DNA from 4 places in the Bacillus sp. XF8 genome. Region 2 is predicted to be linked to each of the others. Evidence: riboswitches for the same ligand, from Rfam matches in the RefSeq annotation. Region 2 holds a riboswitch; each other region holds the start of a gene.
The links. Region 2 has a riboswitch for S-adenosylmethionine ahead of metK (methionine adenosyltransferase). Riboswitches for the same ligand answer to the same signal wherever they lie in the genome.
Positions count from the first base shown of each region.

Region 1 (2,204 bases), on a different contig from region 2:
AAATTGGATAAATAAAAATTAAAAAATCTGCTTCCTTGATTAATGTTCTGTATTTCTCTGTCTCTTCTTCATACGCTAAATCACGTCTTCTCTTATCCTCATTAAAAACAAGTACTGGGTTAAATTGTTCCTTATGTAAATCAAGTAATATAACCGAATGATTTGTTTCTTGAAGTCCTCTTTGCACATGTTCTAAAATGGATGCATTGAAACTAGATGGATTAGGATGTGCATATATGATGAGTATGTTCACCTTTTAACAACCCCTTTCCTTAAATTCCCTTTTGACTTCCGAAAGGTTGCGTGATATTCTAATACATGTCAAGTGGCAAGCCCATTTGACAAACCAACTGACACCTACTCGGCGAAGGTGTCTCTTTTCGTTTCTAGCCGAATGAAATGCCTCTTTCAGGGCATATTCAACTTTTGACACTACACACTCAACACCATTCCCTTGTATCAGGCTGCTTCTGCAGTCTTTTACTCTACATACATTTTAAATTTTCAGATATATTATAACATAAAAAAGAGAGACTAAACTAGCTCCCTTTTCTCGCCTTATAATATACCCCTTTTTCAGCATAGTGGTATTCATCATTAGCTAAAGTAATTTTCCCATCCAGTTTCAGTTCGTCTAATAACCTTGATAAATAAAATTGGTGTAACATTTTTTTCGTGAATTTTCCTTCATGATGCGAAACGATATGTTCTTGAATATCTAATAATGATATGGGTTTATCTTGCTCTATCATATATTCATATACTGCATTACGCAGCTTTACGTATTTTTCAAGTGTCACAGTACAATTGCAACCCCTTTCTTCTTATTCTGTTGTTTTTAGAATCGGTTTTTTTACAATAAAAAAACCTCTTCGATAAGAAGAAGTTACATATATCTTCGTCTTATCTCCCAGAACAAATATGTTCTGCTGGAATTAGCACCTGCATCGCGGTTGCTGGGTTTCATCGGGCCAGTCCCTCCACCTCTCTGGATAAGAAAATATTCACTTTATATCTTACTATAGCTACTTCTATTGTAATTGTCAAACAATATAAAATAACCGCAATGAGTAATATTTTCTTTTCTAACGCCCATACTAAAATTGTATGTAGAAAAGGAGGAAAATATGATGAATAAAAATGCTCGTGGATATGTTCAAGATTCTTATCATTCTTTGCATGAAGCAAAACAATCTTTAGAAAATGCATTGCAAACAGTCGAAAAAAGCGGTAATCGAGAACGAATCGAAAAATCTCTCCAGGCTGTAGAACATGCTTTACAAACATGTGATCATACGGTTCATATTTTAGAACAAAAATAGATACTTCCCATCTCTTTACTGGATGGGAAGTATCTCAAATGGCATACTACAACAGTATTGCCGTTACAATTAAAAAATATACAGAATTAACGATTTCTAAAACCCCAACTTTTAATATAGATATCTTTTTACCATACAAGACGATTGCACGAACTAGGCTTGGTATAAACACAAGGGAAAGCCATGGATTTACCACTAAAGAGGCAATGATTAAGAGAATATGATAGCCCCATGAAACATAACGGTAAGTAGGGTTATTCTTTTCACGTATCATTGTTTTCACATAAAATGTACTGCCTAAAAAGTATAGAAAAGAAATACCTGCAATTCCAAAAGCTATTTCATCAACTGTTTTCATCGAAAAATAATAACTAATCAAACCACCTATGCAAAAAATGAGTATTGCACAAATATCATTTACTAAAGCTCGCTCCTTTTTTTGACGGGCGAAATATATATTCACCATAAAGAGCGGAATCATAATAGCTGCGAAGAAAAGAATTCTCCATTCGTATAGTAAAGATAGTATCCCGAAAACACATGCAATCATAAAATAAGTAATTGCGGAATGTAAAAATTCTTTCTTTCGTGTTTGCTTCATGTACATTAAAAATGGATACGTTGCTAAATAGATACATAACCAAGCGATAAAGAGCGGAATATGATATAAAGTAGATTTACCAAGTAGAACACTAAGTATAAATGGAATCAGCAGCATCCCCCATGCACCGTGCTGCTTTGGAACAACTAGCTTCATGAATATGGCATCTCCTCTTTGAAATTTTTTCTCATTTACTATTATATAAAAAATCTCATATAAAAATCGAAACATATTAAATCAATTTCTTGACACTTTCCATATTATAATCTGTATAAAAAATG
Region 1 is NZ_JAGDQK010000028.1:54,223-56,426, forward strand. Features, by position in the region: gene J4P91_RS17680 (NAD(P)H-dependent oxidoreductase) at 1-253, opposite strand, end outside; gene J4P91_RS17685 (hypothetical protein) at 540-800, opposite strand; SAM riboswitch class I at 901-999, opposite strand; gene J4P91_RS17690 (hypothetical protein) at 1,131-1,322, shown strand; gene J4P91_RS17695 (YwiC-like family protein) at 1,369-2,079, opposite strand.
Region 1: another riboswitch for S-adenosylmethionine. It lies ahead of J4P91_RS17685 (hypothetical protein); the one in region 2 lies ahead of metK (methionine adenosyltransferase).

Region 2 (2,204 bases):
ATTTCGAAATGGAAAATGGCATGATATTGAGCTTTTCGCCTTACTGCAGACAAATTACAAATAAAAAAGCTTTGCGTAAAAACGCAAAGCTTTTTCCTTTTTATATTATAGACCAGCTTGCTCTTTTAAAGCTGCTGCTTTGTCTGTACGTTCCCATGAAAGATCTACATCAGTACGTCCGAAGTGTCCGTAAGCTGCTGTTTGTTTGTAAATTGGGCGACGTAAGTCTAACATTTTGATGATACCAGCTGGGCGAAGATCGAAGTTACTACGAACTAGCTCTACTAGTACTTCTTCAGATACTTTACCAGTGCCGAATGTATCAACTGAAATTGATACCGGTTGTGCTACGCCGATTGCGTATGCAAGTTGTACTTCTGCTTTTTCAGCAAGGCCAGCTGCTACGATGTTTTTCGCAACATAACGAGCTGCGTATGCTGCAGAACGGTCAACTTTTGTTGCATCCTTACCAGAGAATGCACCGCCGCCGTGACGAGCATATCCACCGTAAGTATCAACGATAATTTTACGTCCTGTTAAACCAGCATCACCTTGTGGTCCACCGATTACGAAGCGTCCAGTTGGGTTAATGAAGAATTTTGTTTCTTCATCCATTAATTCTGCTGGTACGACAGCTTTAATTACTTGTTCTTTTAAATCACGATCGATTTCTTCCCATGTAACTTCTGGATGGTGCTGCGTTGAAATTACAATTGTATCGATACGTACTGGTTTACCATTTTCATCATACTCAACTGTAACTTGCGTTTTACCGTCTGGACGTAAATATTCTAATGTTTCATCTTTACGAACTTCCGTTAAACGACGAGCTAATTTGTGAGCAAGTGAGATTGGAAGTGGCATTAATTCTTTTGTTTCATTACATGCGAAACCAAACATTAAACCTTGGTCTCCTGCACCAATTGCCTCAATCTCAGCGTCAGTCATTTGACCTTCACGTGCTTCTAACGCTTGGTCAACACCCATAGCGATGTCAGCAGATTGCTCATCGATAGATGTTAAAACTGCACAAGTTTCTGCATCGAATCCGTATTTTGCACGAGTATAACCGATACCTTGGATTGTTTCACGGACGATTTTTGGAATATCTACATAAGTAGAAGTCGTAATTTCCCCCGCTACCAATACTAAACCAGTTGTTACTGTTGTTTCACAAGCTACACGTGCATTTGCGTCTTTTGCTAAGATCGCATCTAAAATTGAATCAGAAATTTGGTCACAAATTTTATCTGGATGTCCTTCAGTTACAGACTCAGATGTGAACAGATGACGTTGTTTTGTCATGTGGTAAACCTCCCTACAGTAATTGTATATATTGTACGGAACTCATCCTTAATTTGCCACAAACTGCGACATTCATTTATTCTCCCACACAAGTATAAAGAAAAACCTTTCCTAATTATAGAGGAAAGGTTTAATTTGCTACTTGCATACTGCTTTTTGCCCTTCGCTCTTATCGTTCGAGACCGTTCGCCTCGCACAGGTTTTAGCACCTATTCACTTGCTTATTACCGTTACAAGTGAGGTTGCTGGGCTTCATCGGGCCTGTCCCTCCGCCAGCTCGGGATAAGAGAGTATCCGTCCCAACCTATACTAAAGAAATGATATTCATTTGTCAATTAATATTCACATATTCCTACAAGTTTTTCGCATTTCGTGTCGAACAAAATATTAATAGGAAAATAATACATTCACACAAACAAAAATAAATAAATAGTATACATTATTTATATAATTGTGTTATACTCTTGATGGGGATTACGAGAAAAATTTCATTAAAATGAAAAGGATGGTATATAAATATGGGTACTGTGAATGTCCAAATTGGATTACATGAATTACTGAACGGAAGCAACGCACAGATTCAACTAAGCGTTCCACAATTAGTGGAAAAAGTACTAATGAGAAACGAAGGAAAATTAACTTCTACTGGTGCCGTCTCTGCTTCTACAGGAAAATATACAGGACGTTCTCCTAAAGATAAATTCATTGTGAAAGAAGCATCGGTTGCAGACAAAATTGCTTGGGGACCTGTAAATCAACCGATTTCTGAAGAACATTTTAATAAATTATACACAAAAGTATTGGAATACTTAAAAGAAAAAGAAGAATTATTCGTATTTAAAGGGTTCGCTGGTGCTGATCGTAACTATCGTCTTCCATTGCAAGTTGTTAACGAATAT
Region 2 is NZ_JAGDQK010000027.1:78,180-80,383, forward strand. Features, by position in the region: gene J4P91_RS17200 (GNAT family N-acetyltransferase) at 1-64, shown strand, start outside; gene metK (methionine adenosyltransferase) at 106-1,305, opposite strand; SAM riboswitch class I at 1,472-1,594, opposite strand; gene pckA (phosphoenolpyruvate carboxykinase (ATP)) at 1,824-2,204, shown strand, end outside.

Region 3 (2,204 bases), on a different contig from region 2:
GTCAATATGACGCTGAAAAAGGACAAGCTTATTTAAAAGAGATTTCCAATAAACAAGCAGCATAATTATAATTTGAAAAGCTCTCACATAATATGTGAGAGCTTTTCTGTATAGGGGAGGAGAAGTTATGAAACGTAAGTACGGTAACGGTTCTTCTTGGGAGCGATTAATAGAGAAGACGTATACGGTGAAGAGCATAGAAGAAGGCATGTTAGGCATATTGCATATACTGAAAGTGAAAGAGCCTAGTTATAAAGGGTATAACGATAGAGAACTTTGTATTGTAAACGATGGATATACGTGGGTGCAATATTTTATAAATGATAAAAACTTTGCCATTACAGCTATGTTAGATGAGCAGAAGAATTTGGTACAATATTATATCGATGTGGCGAAAGAATATAAAGTAGATGAGCGTGGTCTGCCGTATTTTGATGATTTATATTTAGATGTAGTAACATTACCGAACGGTGAGATTTATCTATTAGATGAAGAGGAATTAGGAGAAGCGTATAGGACTGAGGATGTTTCTAAGGAAGAATATGATTTAGCTTGGCGTACGGCAGAATGGATTATTACAACAATCAAAAGAAGAGAGTTTTACTGGTTTGCAATTTTAGAAACAGAAATTCAAAAATTAAAAGGAAACTAGTTCTCTTTAAAATGATTGATACATTCGCGTTTTTGTATAAATATCAAAAAATACCAAAAAAAATTATACAAATAATAATTGACTTTTGTTTTGTAAGCGAGTAAAGTTAGGAAAGAAATTATTATTAAAAATAAAATATGAAACCTTCTTATAAAGAGAGGCGGAGGGACTGGCCCTACGATGCCTCGGCAGCGGACTCGATTTCAGAGTGCTGTGCCAAATCCAGCAAGCATGTGCTTGAAAGATGAGAAGAGTGTTTCTTATAAATGTATAAGACCTCTTCTTTTCGGAAGAGGTCTTTTGTTATGAGATAGAAAAGGTTTAGAACTAGGGAGAGATGTTATTTTGAAACAAACGAAAGGGAATGGCTTAGCATTATTACCGCTTGGAATATTCTTAGCGCTATTTATTGGTTCTGGAATTATTACAGGTGATTTTTATAAATTGCCGATACTTGTAGCAATCTTAATTGCTGTAGGTACTGCATTAGCGATGAATAGACAAGAAAGCTTTACATCAAAAGTAGAACGGTTTGCCAAAGGGGCTGGTAATCCGGACATTATGATTATGGTATTAATTTTTGTACTTGCTGGTGCGTTTTCTGAAACAGCAAAAGGAATGGGTGGAGTTGATTCTACAGTAAACTTAGCGCTGTCTATTTTGCCACAAGGGTTTATCGTTGCAGGAATTTTTGTTATAGGGTCCTTTATTTCATTAGCGATGGGGACTTCGATGGGAACAATTGCAGCGTTAGCGCCAATTGCAGTCGGTATTAGCCAGCAAACAGATATTTCTATTGCACTAGTAATGGCGACAGTTGTTGGTGGAGCGATGTTTGGTGATAATTTATCATTTATTTCTGATACAACAATTGCAGCGGTTCGCTCGCAAGGGACGGAAATGAAGGATAAGTTTAAAACAAACTTTTTAATTGTATTACCAGCTGCGGTTATTACAATTGTACTGTTGGTTATGCTTACACTTGGAAATGATACAGAAATAAAAGCTCATGCATTCGATTGGGTGAAAATTTTACCATATGCGGGTGTATTAATAACAGCGCTACTTGGTTGGAATGTACTGATTGTATTAACGGGTGGAACAGTTTTATCAGGTATTATCGGTCTTATTGATGGTAGCTACACATTGGCAAGCTTCTTTAAAAGTGTAACAACAGGAATTAATGGCATGATGGAGCTAGTGCTCTTATCAATTTTAATCGGCGGAATGGTTGAAATTATTCAATATAATGGTGGTATTCAGTATTTAATGGACGTATTAACACGTAATATTCGTTCGAAAAAAGGTGCTGAATTTGGAATTGCTGGTTTAGTTAGTATGACGAATATGTGTACTGCGAATAATACAATTTCTATTATTTTTACTGGACCACTGGCAAAAAATATTGCGAATCAATATGAAATTGATCCACGAAAATCGGCGAGTGTATTGGATCTTTTCTCATGTTGTGTACAAGGATTAGTTCCATATGGTGCTCAAATGTTGACGGCGGCAGGTTTTGCTGCATTGTCTCCGATTGAATTGCTGCCAT
Region 3 is NZ_JAGDQK010000002.1:202,861-205,064, forward strand. Features, by position in the region: gene gltP (glutamate/aspartate:proton symporter GltP) at 1-65, shown strand, start outside; gene J4P91_RS01495 (ribonuclease FAU-1 family protein) at 128-652, shown strand; SAM riboswitch class I at 798-903, shown strand; gene J4P91_RS01500 (Na+/H+ antiporter NhaC family protein) at 998-2,204, shown strand, end outside.
Region 3: another riboswitch for S-adenosylmethionine. It lies ahead of J4P91_RS01500 (Na+/H+ antiporter NhaC family protein); the one in region 2 lies ahead of metK (methionine adenosyltransferase).

Region 4 (2,204 bases), on a different contig from region 2:
CATATAAAAGTAAACCTAGGGGTATACCAAGTATTGTGGCAAATATAAGGGTTACAATTACCATCAAGAGGGTATCTCCTGTTGCATCTAAAATGCGTGGCCAAAATACACTCCAATCAACTCGCATAACCTTCAACCTCCCTCAGCTCAACCTGCAATCTTATATGTTGCAGCGCTTTTTGAATTTCTTTCTGTTCACCTTGCAGTTCTACGAGAAGATTTCCAAATAAAACGCCTTGCAGTTCAATAATATTTCCATAGAGTACATTTATATCCACATTATAGTTTTTAGCAATATACGATAATAATGGCTGCCCCGTCTCTTCACCTGTAAATGTTAAGCGGTAAATCTGTCCGCCATTTTGAATTTTCGTAAGTACACTTTCCGGTAAGTGGTCGTTAACAACAGAGCGAACAAAATTTTGAGTCGTCTTTGTTTTTGGCTTCGTAAAAACATCAAATAGCGTTCCTTCTTCAATTACTTTTCCTTTTTCCATAACAGCTACGCGGTGACAAATTTCTTTCACAACTTGCATTTCATGTGTAATCAGAAGAATTGTTAAATTGTATTCCCTGTTTACTTTCTTTAATAGGTTTAAAATTTCTGTTGTTGTTTCAGGATCCAATGCAGATGTTGCTTCATCACAAATGAGAATATCCGGTGATGTCGCAAGTGCTCTCGCAATCCCTACGCGTTGTTTCTGACCACCCGATAGTTGTTCTGGATAGTAGTTTGCTTTATCTTCTAATCCAACAAACTTCAGCAGCTCATTTACTCTTTCTTTTATCTCATTCTTTGGTAATTTCGCTAATTTCAATGGATAAGCAATATTCCCAAACACTGTTCTCGAATTAAATAAATTAAAACTTTGAAAAATCATTCCGATTCTTTGTCTTAGCTTTCGTAACTCTTTCGTTGATAAGGAAGTAATATCTTTATCATCTATTGAAATCGTTCCCGCTGTCGGTCGTTCTAACATATTCACTAAACGTAACAGTGTACTTTTTCCAGCACCACTAAAACCAATAATGCCAAATATCTCACCTTTTTTAACTGATAAGGTTACATCTTCAACAGCGCGAACTGTTTGACCACCTGATTCATATACTTTACTTACATTTTCAAAAGAAATCATTTTCTTCCCTCCTATATGCTGTAACAACTTGAAGCAGAGCCTTGAGGTAAAATAAAAAGCGCCCTTCTTCTTATCCATAATAAAAATAAGAAGAAGAGCACTTATATACTCATTCACATCTTCTCATCTTCCAAGCCTATTAGAGCTTGCTGGAATTAGCACGGTATTAAAAAAACCCGTTGCTGAGGTATCATAGGGCCAGTCCCTCCACCTCTCTGGATAAGAGTGTATCGATTTAATTGTCATTTAATTAATTCTTATTATAAAACTCTGAAAAGTAAGAGTCAACACAAACATTCTAAAATATATTAATTATTTTTCTATTGAAATTTTCAAATAAAATCAGAACACTTTTTCATTACAAAGGAATGAATTTTAACCTTATGTAAAATTCTTCTTCACGCACTCTTTCAGAAAGGAAAATATCCTCTACTAATTGAATAACATTACATGAATACGAAATAAAAACGGAGGACGATAGATGATATGAAAACAGCCCTGTTACTCGTTGACATTCAAAATGATTATTTCCCAAATGGAAGGATGGAATTACGTAACGCAGTAGAAGCTAGCGAGTATGCAAGTCAACTACTTCAGCATTTTCGAGAAGTGAATCAACCTATTTTTCATATCCAACATGTATCTACTAAAGAAAATGCTACTTTTTTTCTCCCTAACACAGAAGGCGTTCACATCCATGAAAATGTTCGTCCATTAAAAGATGAAACGGTTATCCTCAAACACTATCCAAATAGTTTTCGAGAAACTAGCCTTCTAGAGCAATTGCAACGCTTAGAAATTCAACATGTCATTATATGCGGAATGATGACACATATGTGTATTGATGCTACAGCAAGAGCTGCTTTTGATTTAGGCCTTCAATGTACGATTGTGCACGATGCATGTGCTACAAAAGATCTCCTATTTAAAAATGCTACTATTCCTGCTGTTTATATTCACAATACAATTTTAGCAAGTTTGAATGACGTATATGCAGATGTCATGAGTACAGAAGAGTTTTTAAGTTTTAGAAACTCGATCTGAAATAAAAAATCATGTCTCTCACAG
Region 4 is NZ_JAGDQK010000037.1:55,083-57,286, forward strand. Features, by position in the region: gene J4P91_RS21460 (methionine ABC transporter permease) at 1-127, opposite strand, end outside; gene J4P91_RS21465 (methionine ABC transporter ATP-binding protein) at 117-1,136, opposite strand; SAM riboswitch class I at 1,257-1,362, opposite strand; gene J4P91_RS21470 (cysteine hydrolase family protein) at 1,623-2,180, shown strand.
Region 4: another riboswitch for S-adenosylmethionine. It lies ahead of J4P91_RS21465 (methionine ABC transporter ATP-binding protein); the one in region 2 lies ahead of metK (methionine adenosyltransferase).